One region of the Mediterraneibacter sp. NSJ-151 genome, then DNA from elsewhere that is predicted to be linked to it. Evidence: predicted binding sites of a transcription regulator. Region 1 holds the regulator's gene; each other region holds the start of a gene.
What was found. The regulator Rex, encoded in region 1, represses fermentation and respiration genes when NADH is low (regulators of the CRP and FNR family bind a similar motif). The targets are predictions, from matches to a motif close to ATTGTTAANTANTTAACAAT.

Region 1 (4,295 bases):
ACCTTAGAACCTAAAGTAAAAGCACCTTCATCGGCATCTAATACCTGATTTAAAATTTTTAATAAAGTTGTTTTTCCGGTTCCGTTATCTCCGATGATTGCAACATGCTCACCACGTTTGATTTCAAATGAAATATCGGAAAACAGGGTTTGTGTCTCAAATCTTTTTGTTAAATGTTCAACTGTTAAAACATCATTACCACTGATACAAGATGGATTCAGCTCAAAATGCATTTCCTGTGTGGAATCCATCGGTTTGTCAATACGTTCTATTTTGTCAAGCATTTTTTCGCGGCTTTCAGCACGCTTGATAGATTTTTCTCGATTAAAAGATTTTAATTTTTCAATTACTGCCTCTTGGTGTTTGATTTCTCTTTGTTGATTTAAATATTCTTTCATTTGTGCATCGCGTAACTGACGTTTTTTTTCGGCGTAATCTTTATAATTACCATTATACATACGAAGATGCCCTTGATCTATTTCAACAACCTTAGTTACGACTCTGTTTAAGAAGAAACGGTCATGTGATACGATGAATACAGCTCCCGGGTAATTTAACAGATATGTTTCTAACCAGGATATAGAATTTAAGTCCAAATGGTTGGTCGGCTCATCCAATAATAGGATATCTGGTTTTGTTAACAGAAGTTTGCCTAAGGAAACACGCGTTTTTTGTCCACCTGATAGCGTGCTGGCTTCCTTTGAAAACTCATTTTCCTGAAAACCAAGTCCTTTTAACACCCCTATGATTTCACTTTCATATGCATATCCGTTCTTGGATTCAAATTCAGACATCAGACGGTTGTAAGTATTCAAGCGAGTCTGTAATTCATCACCGGATAAGCCTTTTAATTCGTGTTCAATCGTACGAATTTGTTCTTCAAGTCTTATAATGTCTGCTTTTGCAGTTTTTAATTCTTCGTAAATACTATTTCCACTGATTAGATTTTGCTGCTGTGCAAGATAACCAATTGTTTTCCCTTTTGTAAGAACAATATTCCCGCTGTCTGTTGGCTCTTCGCCAATGATCATTTTTAAAATTGTTGATTTTCCGGCACCATTCACACCGACAAAAGCAACCTTTTCTCTATCTTCAATATGGAAAGAACCATCTTTTACAATGATGCGTTCTCCGAAAGATTTATTTAGATTATGACATGCAAGTATCATATATACATCCTCCTATATTTAAGCATATCGTATTTATTATATCGAAATACAGATAAAATACAACTAAAGAATTTAGATTTCACAAAAAAATTCAGATAAAATAGTGTGAAAACCGACGAAATATAAAAAAATTTTAGATAAAATACAAAAAAAGTATGTCAAAAGTTTGACTTTGTTAAAATAAAACTTTATAATAGATATAGTTTATATTTGGAGGACGATAAGTGTGGAGTCAAGAGGAATATCAAAGGCTGTTATTGGGAGACTTCCAAGATATTACAGATATCTTGGTGAACTCAATGAAGCCGGAGTAGAAAGAATATCATCAAGTGATTTAAGTAAAAAAATGCATGTAACAGCATCACAGATTCGCCAGGATTTGAATAATTTTGGTGGATTTGGCCAACAAGGATATGGTTATAATGTAAAGTATCTTCGCACGGAGATTGGTAAGATACTGGGATTGGACCAGAGTCACAATATGGTAATCATAGGAGCAGGTAATTTAGGACAGGCACTTGCAAATTATGCATCTTTTGCAAGAAATGGATTTATTTTAAAAGGAATCTTTGATGTGAATCCTGAATTGAAAGGAAAAGTGATCAGAGACATTCCGATTCGAATGATGGATGAATTAGAGACAGTTCTTCAGGAAGAAAATATTGATATTGTAGCACTCACAATTCCAAAAACAAAAGCGGTTGAAGTATCTGATATTCTGGTACGTAATGGCATTAAAGCAATTTGGAATTTTGCACATACAGATTTGAATCTTCCGAAAGATGTGATTGTAGAAAGTGTCCATTTATCTGATAGCTTGATGAAGTTGTCCTATAATATTACCCGATACAAAGAAGAACATGGGGAAGATTAGAAGTATCATAACGTGCAAAAGGGTTGTTTAATGCCTTTGCACGTTATTTGTATTTACGCGAGCAACGAGCCAAAGTCCGTGCTTGCACGAGACCTTGGCGACTGCCGCGATAACTTGAGAAACTCGCGAAGCGTGTTTCTCATAGTTTGGAGATAATTATTTTATTTCGTGCTTTAAGAAAGGATGAGTAAAAATGCGATATTTGCCTACTGGAAATTGGATGCAAAAAGCTGACGCACACACAATTCATGAAATAGGAATTCCATCTTTGGTGCTGATGGAGAGAGCTGCATTGGGAATTGCTGAGGTTATAAAATCGAAAGTTTTGAAGAACAAAAAGATACTGATAGTTTGTGGTTCCGGAAATAATGGAGGAGACGGATTTGCAATCGCAAGATTGTTACATGATGAGAATTATTCCGTAGGAATTGCATTTGTTGGAAAAACAGAGTCAATGAGCGATGAATGTAAACAACAATATTGTATTTGTAAAAATATTGGGATATCGATAGAGACAGAAATCCCTGATGAAGAGTATGGCGTGATCGTAGATGCGATTTTTGGCGTTGGACTTTGCCGGGAGATAAGCGGTAAATATGCTTCCGTGATAGAGTGTTTAAATGCAATGGAAGGATATAAAGTTGCGGTAGATATACCCTCGGGAGTCAGTTCTTTGGACGGAAAAATTTTAGGTATAGCATTTAAAGCGGACTTGACGGTTTCTGTACAATGTGAGAAACTAGGAACTGTTCTGTATCCGGGAAAAGATTTTGCAGGAGAAGTAGTTGTAAAATCAATCGGTATCAATACAGAACTTTACCAAAATAATATAGAAATATGTTATACACTGGAACAAGATGATCTTTGCACATGTCTGCCGAAACGTGTGGCAAATTCGCATAAAGGAACATATGGGAAAGTGCTTATGATTACCGGAAGCAAGGGAATGGCCGGAGCAGCATATTTAAGTGCAAAAGCAGCATATGTAAGCGGAGCAGGGCTTGTTCAGATATATACTGCCAAAGAAAACAGAAGCATTCTTCAACAACTGCTGCCAGAAGCAATTATCTCCACTTATACAGAATATTCTGAAGAAGAATTGAAACAATTATTAAATTGGGCAGATGTTGTATGTATTGGATGTGGACTTGGCCAGGAAAAAACAGCAGATAAATTATTACAAGGGGTATTTCAATTCTGTAAAGTCCCATGTATTATTGATGCAGATGGAATCAATCTTTTATCTGAAAAGATGGAATTGCTTGAAAAAAGTACATTTCCGATAGCATTAACTCCACACATGAAGGAAATGACGAGACTTTTAAAGTGCTCGGTCGCAAAATTAAATGCAGATCGTATGAATATATTGACTGATTTTGTGAAACGGTATCCTGTTGTTTGTGCGTTGAAAGACGCTCGTACGCTTGTAGCAAAAGAAGATCATCCTTTATTTGTAAATACTGCAGGAAATAGTGCGATGGCAAAAGCAGGTTCGGGAGATGTTCTTGCTGGTGTGATCACAGGGCTTACAGCACAACATATGAATTTGTATGATAGTGTTGTGTCAGGAGTGTATCTTCATGCAAACGGAGGAGATTATGCAAGAAAAAGCTGTGGCGTTTACAGTGTACTGGCAGAAGATTTGATTTCAGGAATAAAAGATGTACTAAAGCAGGTAGAACAGTAATATTTGATATGGAGGAATAGAACATGAAACAATATACACGTGTGTATGCAAAAATTGATTTGGATGCAATTGCATATAACATGGAACAAATGAAGGAGCGAATCGGAACAGGAGCAAAGTTGGTTGCGGTTATTAAAACAGATGGATATGGACATGGTGCGATTCCAATTGCCAGAATGTTCGAATCAGTGGATTATGTATGGGGTTATGCGACAGCTAGTCTTGATGAAGCTGCTCTCTTGCGTAAGGCTGGAATTTGTAAGCCAATCCTTGTATTGGGATGTGTATTTCCAGATCAGTATGAGGATATGATCCGTTACGAAGTACGTCCTGCTACATATACAGAAGAAATGGCAATAGAAATATCAAAACAGGCTGTTAAATTAAATAAAACGGCATATTTGCATATTAAAATCGATACAGGAATGGGACGTATTGGTTTTGCAGTATCGGATGAAACGGCAGATATTATTGAACAGATAAGTAAATTACCAAATATAAAAATTGAAGGAATGTTCACGCATTTTGCGAAGGCAGATGAAAAAGATAAAAGCTATACATATCA
Region 2 (4,295 bases), on a different contig from region 1:
TTCTGCCGAATGCAGATGTGAAAATTTATCTGACAGCGAGCGTTGAAACAAGAGCAACACGCAGGTACAAAGAACTTCTGGAAAAAGGAGAAAACTGTGTGTATGAAGAAATCGCGCAAGACATCAAGGAACGAGATGAACGCGATATGAATCGAGAGATTGCTCCGTTAAAACAGGCAGAAGATGCTATTTTAGTAGATAGTTCAGAAATGACAATAGATGAAGTTGTAAAAACAATCTGCAGCTATTGTAAATAGGAGGAGCTTATGGAAGTGATTCGTGCAAAAACCGCAGGATTTTGCTTTGGTGTAAAACGCGCAGTAGATACCGTATATGAACAATTAGAAAAGGCTTCGGAAAGTACAACGATATACACATATGGTCCGATCATTCATAATGAAGAAGTTGTAAAGGATATGAAACAAAAAGGAGTTATCGTACTTCAAAGTGAAGCAGAACTGGATGCGTTGACAGAAGGAACGGTGATTATTCGTTCACACGGAGTGGAGAAAGCGATTTATGACAAGTTAAATGCGAAAGGAATTAAGATTGTAGATGCAACCTGCCCTTTTGTGAAAAAGATCCATAATATTGTACAAAAAGAAAGCACAAACGGAAATTATATTATTATAGTAGGAAACCCACAGCATCCGGAAGTAGAGGGAATTCGTGGCTGGGCTGGTATAAAAGCTGTGGTGGTACAAACGAAAGAAGATATAGACAAGTTGATAATTCCGGAAAATGAAAAGGCCTGTGTTGTTTCTCAAACGACATTTAATTACAATAAATTTAAAGAATTAGTTGAAATTATTTTAAAAAAGAGTTATGATGTAAGTGTTTTAAATACAATCTGTAATGCTACAAAGGAGCGCCAGACAGAGGCACAACGCATTGCAGAAGAGGTGGATGCTATGATCGTGATTGGTGATAAACATAGTTCCAATACCCAGAAGTTATTTGAAATATGCAAAAACGCATGTAAAGATACGTACTACATACAGACACTTGACGATTTGGATATGAATCAATTAGGGTCAGTGGAAACAGTAGGTATTACAGCAGGGGCATCCACGCCCAACAATATAATTGAGGAGGTTCAAAATAATGTCAGAATTATCTTTTGAACAAATGTTAGATGAGTCATTCAAAACAATTCATAATGGAGAGGTTGTAGAGGGTACAGTTATCGATGTGAAACCTGAAGAGATTATCCTTAATATCGGATACAAAGCCGATGGTATTATTACAAAGAGCGAGTACTCAAATGATCAGTCTGTAGACTTAACTGAAGCAGTAAAAGTTGGAGATGCTATGACTGTAAAAGTGCTAAAAGTAAATGATGGTGAAGGTCAGGTGTTACTGACATATAAGAGACTTGCAGCTGAAAAAGGAAATGAGAGATTAAAAGAAGCTTTTGAGAACAAAGAAGTATTAAAAGCAACTGTAACACAGATTCTTGGCGGTGGACTTTGCGCAGAGGTTGAAGGTGCAAGAGTATTTATCCCGGCAAGTCTGGTATCTGATTCTTATGAAAAAGATTTGAGCAAATACGATGGACAGGAAATCGAGTTCGTGATCAGTGAGTTCAATCCAAGAAGAAACCGTGTTATCGGTGATAGAAGACAGCTTCTTGTTGCAGAGAGAGCTGAAAAACAGAAAGAACTTTTTGCAAAACTGAATGTTGGTGATGTAGTAGAAGGAACAGTTAAAAATGTAACTGATTTCGGTGCATTTATCGATCTTGGTGGTGTTGATGGCTTACTCCATATTTCAGAGATGTCTTGGGGAAGAGTTGAGAACCCTAAGAAAGTATTCCGTGTAGGAGATACAGTAAAAGTTCTTATTAAAGATATCAATGATACTAAGATTGCACTTAGCTTGAAATTCCCAGAGACAAATCCATGGGCTGATGCTTCAGAAAAATTTGCAGTAGGTTCAGTAGTAACAGGTAAAGTTGCTCGTATGACAGACTTCGGAGCATTTGTTGAGTTGACACCAGGTGTTGATGCATTACTTCATGTATCACAGATTTCAAGAGCACATGTAGAAAAACCTTCAGATGTTCTTGCAGTTGGACAGGAGATAACAGCTAAAGTCGTTGATTTGAACGAAGCAGATAAGAAAATCAGCCTGAGCATGAAAGCACTTGAGAGCACTGATGATTCTCAGGAAGCGACAGAAGAATAATTTTAGTTGTAAAAAGATATATACAATAGAAGAGGTCTGCTAGATCTTTTCGAATTCTTTGAAGAACGTAAAGGACCAGCATCCGTTAGGAGCTGGTCTTTTTTAATGCAAAAATGATGAAAAATTCACAATCTAAAAATGAACGAAATTAGCTTTATGTACATCAAAAGATACAAAGACTTATCAAAATATACTGGATTTTGTATACATAATTTAGTAAAATTGTGATTAACGTAAGGGAAAGGAGAAAAAAGAATGGGATTGTTAACATTTAAAGGTGGGATTCATCCAAATGATGGTAAAAGTCTTGCAAAAGATCAGTCAATTAAAGAAGTAATTCCAACAGGAAAGATGATTTATCCATTGTCTCAGCATATAGGCGCTCCGGCAACTGCAATTGTCGCAAAGGGAGATGCTGTGTTAAAGGGGCAGAAGATTGCGGAAGCAGGTGGATTTGTCTCAGCGCCAATCTATTCATCTGTATCAGGTAAAGTACTTGCATTGGAAAAACATTTGAACCCGACAGGAAACAGTGTGGATTGTATTGTGATTGAAAATGATGGTGAATATAATGAAGTGGAATATTCTTGCTCAAAAGCATTAGGAGAACTGTCAAAAGAAGAAATTCTTAACAAAATTGGCGAAGCGGGAATTGTAGGTATGGGAGGTGCAGGTTTCCCAACACGTGTTAAGTTGTCACCGAAGGAACCAGATAAAATTGAATATATTATAGCAAACTGTGCAGAATGTGAGCCATATATTACAGCAGATTACAGAAGAATGCTTGAAAATACAGAAGAACTGGTAAGTGGTATGCGTGTTGTATTGTCATTGTTTGAGAATGCAAAAGGAATTTTTTGTGTAGAAGATAATAAAAAAGACTGTATTGAAAAATTACAGGAAGCAGTTAAAGATGAACCTCGTATGGAAGTGCGCATTTTGCAGACAAAATATCCACAAGGAGCAGAGCGTCAGCTTATTTATGCTCTGACAAAGCGGGCAATTAATTCATCAATGCTGCCAGCCGATGCAGGATGTATTGTAGATAATGTGGAAACATTGGTGGGAATCCATAATGCGGTTATAAATGGAAAACCTTTAATGGAACGAATTGTGACTGTCAGTGGAGATGCTGTGGTACGTCCGGGAAACTTTAAAGTATTATTAGGAACAAATCATCAGGAAGTAATCGAGGCAGCAGGTGGCTTTAACTGTTCACCTGAGAAAGTAATTTCCGGTGGCCCGATGATGGGATTTGCAATGATTTCTCTGGATACTCCAATTACAAAGACATCGTCCTCTATTCTGGCATTTGAGAAAGATGTTGTTGCAGCAAGTTCTGAATCAGCCTGTATTAACTGTGGACGCTGTGTAGAAGTCTGTCCTAGTAGAATCATTCCGTCCAGATTGGCAGATTTTGCTCAGCGATTTAATGAAGAGGCATTTTTGAAATGGAATGGACTTGAATGTGTAGAATGTGGCTCTTGCAGTTATGTGTGTCCGGCAAAACGTCAATTGAAACAATCCATTGGTGCGATGAGAAAAATTGCACTTGCAAATAAGAGAAAAAAATAGAGAGGTGAAAGACAGTGAATGAACAGTTAAAAGTATCATCTTCTCCACACATTAGGGATAAGGTGACAACCAGCAACATTATGCTGATGGTAGTGATCGCACTGTTACCAGCAACTTTCTTCGGAATTTATAACTTCCGTCATGAACATGCATGGGTACTTGTGGTTGTTACAACTTTAACGGCGGTAGCTACAGAGTATATTTATGAGCGATTAATGCATAAAACTATTACAATCAAGGATTTTAGTGCAGTAGTAACCGGATTATTGCTTGCATTAAACCTTCCTCCTACACTTCCTGTATGGATGGGAGCTTTAGGCTCGATATTTGCAATTCTGGTTGTAAAGCAGCTTTTCGGTGGGCTTGGCCAGAACTTCATGAACCCGGCACTTGGAGCCAGATGTTTTCTTTTGATTTCTTTTACAGGAAAGATGACGTATTTTGTATATGATGGTGTAACAGGAGCGACTCCGTTAGCTGAATTAAAGGCGGGAGAAACTGTTAATACAATGAATATGCTTATTGGAAATATT
Region 3 (4,295 bases), on a different contig from region 1:
GTATGCTGAATTCCCATTTCGTCTAATTTTTCTTCGATTGGAGCTACATAACCATTTTTGTATAAGAATGAGTCTGTTACGATGAATGCTTTCTTCTTGTTCATTACTGTTCCAAGTTCATCAAGTGCAACTGGCATACATCCTTTCTTGAAGTATACCTTTTCAGGTGTTCTGAACCAAAGCATATTTTCTCTCCTCTCAGCAACTGTCTTGATATTGATCAAATGTTTTACTCCAACGTTCTCAGATACAGAGTTTCCTCCCCAAGAACCACATCCCAGTGTAAGTGATGGTGTCAGTTTGAAGTTATAAAGATCTCCAATTCCTCCCTGTGAAGAAGGTGTGTTGATCAATACACGACATGTCTTCATTGCAGCTGCATGTTTTGCAATTTTTTCTTTCTCTGCCGGATGAACATACAGTGATGATGTATGACCATATCCACCGTCAGCTACAAGCTGTTCTGCCTTAGCAAGTGCTTCATCAAATGTTTTTGCTTTATACATAGCAAGTACTGGAGATAATTTTTCATGAGCGAACTCTTCTGAAATATCTACTGATTCAACTTCACCGATAAGGATCTTTGTACTTTCAGGAACTTTCACACCTGCAAGTTTTGCGATCTCGTATGCTGATTTTCCAGGAATCTTGCTGTTTAATGCTCCGTTAATAATGATTGTCTTACGAACTTTATCGAGTTCCTCACCTTTTTTAAGGAAGTAGCATCCACGATATTCAAATTCTTTCTTAGCTTCTTCGTAAACACTTTCAAGTACTGTTACTGACTGCTCTGAAGCACAGATCATACCATTATCAAATGTTTTTGAATGAATAATTGAGTTAACAGCCATTCTTACATCTGCTGTATCATCAATGATTACTGGTGTGTTACCAGCTCCAACACCAAGTGCAGGTTTTCCTGATGAATAAGCTGCTTTAACCATTCCAGGACCACCTGTTGCAAGGATGATATCTGCATCTTTCATAACTGTGTTTGTCAGTTCAAGTGATGGTGTATCGATCCATCCGATAATTCCTTCTGGAGCTCCAGCTTTTACAGCTGCCTCAAGAACAACTTTTGCTGCTGCAATTGTACATGCTTTTGCTGCTGGATGTGGGCTGATGATGATTGCGTTTCTTGTCTTCAAACAGATCAAAGTTTTGAAAATTGCTGTTGAAGTTGGGTTTGTTGTAGGAATTACTGCTGCTACCAATCCGATTGGTTCTGCAACTTTTTTAATTCCGAATGCTGGATCTTCTTCGATTACTCCGCATGTCTTTGTATTTTTATAAGCATTGTAAATATACTCTGCTGCATAATGATTCTTAATTACTTTATCTTCAACGATACCTCTCTGAGTCTCTTCTACTGCCATCTTAGCGAGTGGTATACGCTGTTTATTTGCTGCCATAGCAGCTTCATAAAAGATTTTATCTACCTGCTCCTGACTATAAGTTGCGAATACTTTCTGTGCTTCGCGCATTGCTTTCATTTTTGCTTCAAGTGTTTCTACACTATCTACGATCTCAGGTACTACAACTTCTTTTTTCTTTGCCATTTTGATTATTCCTCCGTAATTGAACGTCTCTTTCTTAATTACAAATACAGTATAACTTCTTGTTAAATATTTGTCAATGTATATTGTGTTAAATATTTAACGTTAATTTCTTAACTCTTTTTGTGCTAATTTCACAAATTTTCAAATTTAGAATAAAAAGAGGATAGAGATTATCATCTCTATCCTCTGAAAAAATATTCTAATTAAACTAACTCAATTAAAACTTCCATAGCTGCATCACCTTTACGCTGGCCAATCTTAACGATTCTTGTATAACCACCGTTACGGTCTGCATACTTAGGAGCGATCTCTGTAAACAATTTGTCTACAACATCAACCTTCTTAGTATTTTTCTTCTTTCCTGCAGCTGCTGTAGGAACTTCTGTTACAGAATACAGAACTTTAGCCATCTGTCTTCTTGCATGAAGTCTGCTAGGCATATCTTTTTTGATTGTCTTTTCAACTTCATCATAAACAGTAACTTTCTTTCCGTCTACAACTTCTTTTACTCTCTTGCCATTCTCGTCTTTACGAGCAACTTTAGCTGTTACTGTAACTTCTTCGAAGTTATCTTTCTCTTTTACAGCCAGAGCGATCAGCTTCTCAGCTTCTTTACGAATCTCTTTAGCTTTTGCTTCTGTTGTAATGATTTTACCATTGTTTAACAATGCTGTTACCTGGTTTCTGATTAAGGCTTTTCTCTGAGCAGAAGTTCTGCCGAGTTTTCTATATTTTGCCATTGTACTTATCCTCCATAATTTACATTTGGTTATGCGTCTTCGGGCTTATTAATCAAATGCTCTGTCCGCACACATCGGTCTTACCGGACAGAAATTTAAATATTAAGCAAATCTAATTATTCCTCACCGGAATTAAGCTCAAGTCCAAGTTCCTTAAGCTTAGCAAGTACTTCTTCCAAAGACTTACGTCCAAGGTTACGTACTTTCATCATATCTTCTGATGTTTTATTTGTAAGTTCTTCAACTGTATTGATTCCTGCTCTCTTCAGACAGTTGTAGGAACGTACTGACAATTCAAGTTCGTCGATGCTCATCTCAAGAACTTTTTCTTTCTCATCATCCTCTTTTTCGATCATAACTTCTGCAGCCTGAGCTACTTCTGAAAGATCGATGAAGAGTTTCAAATGTTCGCTGAGTACTTTCGCAGCAAGGCTGACAGCCTCGTCTGGAAGCAATGTACCTTTTGTCCATACATCCAATGTCAGTTTATCATAATCTGTAACCTGACCTACACGTGTATTCTGAACAGTCATATTGACACGTTCAACCGGAGTATAAACAGAATCAATCGGAATTACACCAATTGGTAAATCATCGCTCTTGTTCTTGTCTGCGCTCACGTATCCTCTGCCTTTTGTAATGGTCATTTCCATATACAATTTGCTGTCTTTACCACCACTTAATGTAGCAATGACCTGCTCAGGATTCATAATCTCAATATCAGAGTCTGCCTGGATATCAGCACCTGTTACAACGCCTTCTCCTTCAAATTCGATATAAGCAGTTTTCACTTCATCAGATTCAGATGAATTTTTGATTGCAAGAGATTTCAAGTTCATGATAATCTCTGCTACATCTTCCTTTACACCTGGAATGGAACTGAATTCATGTAAAACGCCATCAATCTTTACAGAACTGATAGCAGCTCCCGGAAGAGAAGAAAGCATAATTCTTCTCATGGAGTTACCTAATGTGATTCCATAACCTCTTTCAAGTGGTTCTACAACGAATCTTCCATATTTCTTATCTTCTGAAATATCAGTAATTTCAATATTCGGTTTATTAAAATCAAACACTACACAGACCCTCCTTATGGGTTTAAAAATGTTGAGGGATACGATATTAATTCCAATTATTATTTAGAATATAACTCGACGATCAACATCTCATCAACAGGAACATCGATTGCTTCTCTCTTAGGAAGTTCTTTTACTTCACCTTTGAGGTTTTCAGCATCAACTTCCAACCAATCAGGAACCATGTTTCCAGCTGTTACTTCAAGAATGTCTTTGTATCTCTGAGAACCTTTGTTTTTCTCTTTGATTTCGATAACATCACCAGCTTTTACAAGGTAAGAAGGAATGTTCACCTGTTTACCATTAACAAGTACATGTTTGTGGTCAACAATCTGTCTAGCTTCTTTTCTTGTTCTAGCAAATCCCATACGGAACATTACGTTGTCCAGTCTGGATTCAAGAAGAACCATAAGGTTATCACCTGTCATTCCTTCCTGCTGTTTTGCTTTTGCATAGTAGTTTCTGAAAGGTTTTTCCAGAACACCATAGATAAATTTAGCTTTCTGTTTTTCACGTAACTGAAGACCATACTCGCTCATTTTTCTATTAGATCTTTTTAACTGTCTGTTAGATTTTTTATTAATTCCTAAATAGATTGGGTCCATACCTAATGAACGGCATCTTTTAAGAACTGGAACTCTATTTACTGCCATTTTCGCTTCCTCCTAATTAATCGCGTTTAATCACTAGACTCTTCTACGTTTCGGTGGACGGCATCCGTTATGTGGTACCGGAGTAACGTCTTTGATACTTACAACATCGATTCCGCAAGCCTGCAATGCACGGATTGCTGCTTCTCTACCTGATCCTGGTCCTTTAACGAAAACATCTACTGTCTTCAATCCATGGATCAATGCTGCTTTAGCTGCTGTCTCAGCTGCCATCTGTGCTGCATATGGAGTAGATTTTCTTGAACCTTT

Region 2: a site for Rex is predicted at 2,300-2,319, ahead of rsxC (electron transport complex subunit RsxC). Genes of this name have one in related genera too.
Region 3: a site for Rex is predicted at 1,618-1,637, ahead of adhE (bifunctional acetaldehyde-CoA/alcohol dehydrogenase). Genes of this name have one in related genera too.

Annotation. Positions count from the first base shown of each region.
Region 1 covers NZ_JAKVPP010000003.1:41,490-45,784, forward strand. The annotation lists gene abc-f (ribosomal protection-like ABC-F family protein) at 1-1,169, opposite strand, end outside; gene LQE94_RS03600 (redox-sensing transcriptional repressor Rex) at 1,396-2,043, shown strand; gene LQE94_RS03605 (NAD(P)H-hydrate dehydratase) at 2,237-3,730, shown strand; gene alr (alanine racemase) at 3,754-4,295, shown strand, end outside.
Region 2 covers NZ_JAKVPP010000002.1:43,004-47,298, reverse strand. The annotation lists gene cmk ((d)CMP kinase) at 1-257, shown strand, start outside; gene ispH (4-hydroxy-3-methylbut-2-enyl diphosphate reductase) at 267-1,124, shown strand; gene rpsA (30S ribosomal protein S1) at 1,105-2,187, shown strand; gene rsxC (electron transport complex subunit RsxC) at 2,443-3,762, shown strand; gene LQE94_RS02135 (RnfABCDGE type electron transport complex subunit D) at 3,777-4,295, shown strand, end outside.
Region 3 covers NZ_JAKVPP010000019.1:21,757-26,051, forward strand. The annotation lists gene adhE (bifunctional acetaldehyde-CoA/alcohol dehydrogenase) at 1-1,559, opposite strand, end outside; gene LQE94_RS14800 (bL17 family ribosomal protein) at 1,763-2,299, opposite strand; gene LQE94_RS14805 (DNA-directed RNA polymerase subunit alpha) at 2,416-3,375, opposite strand; gene rpsD (30S ribosomal protein S4) at 3,435-4,028, opposite strand; gene rpsK (30S ribosomal protein S11) at 4,062-4,295, opposite strand, start outside.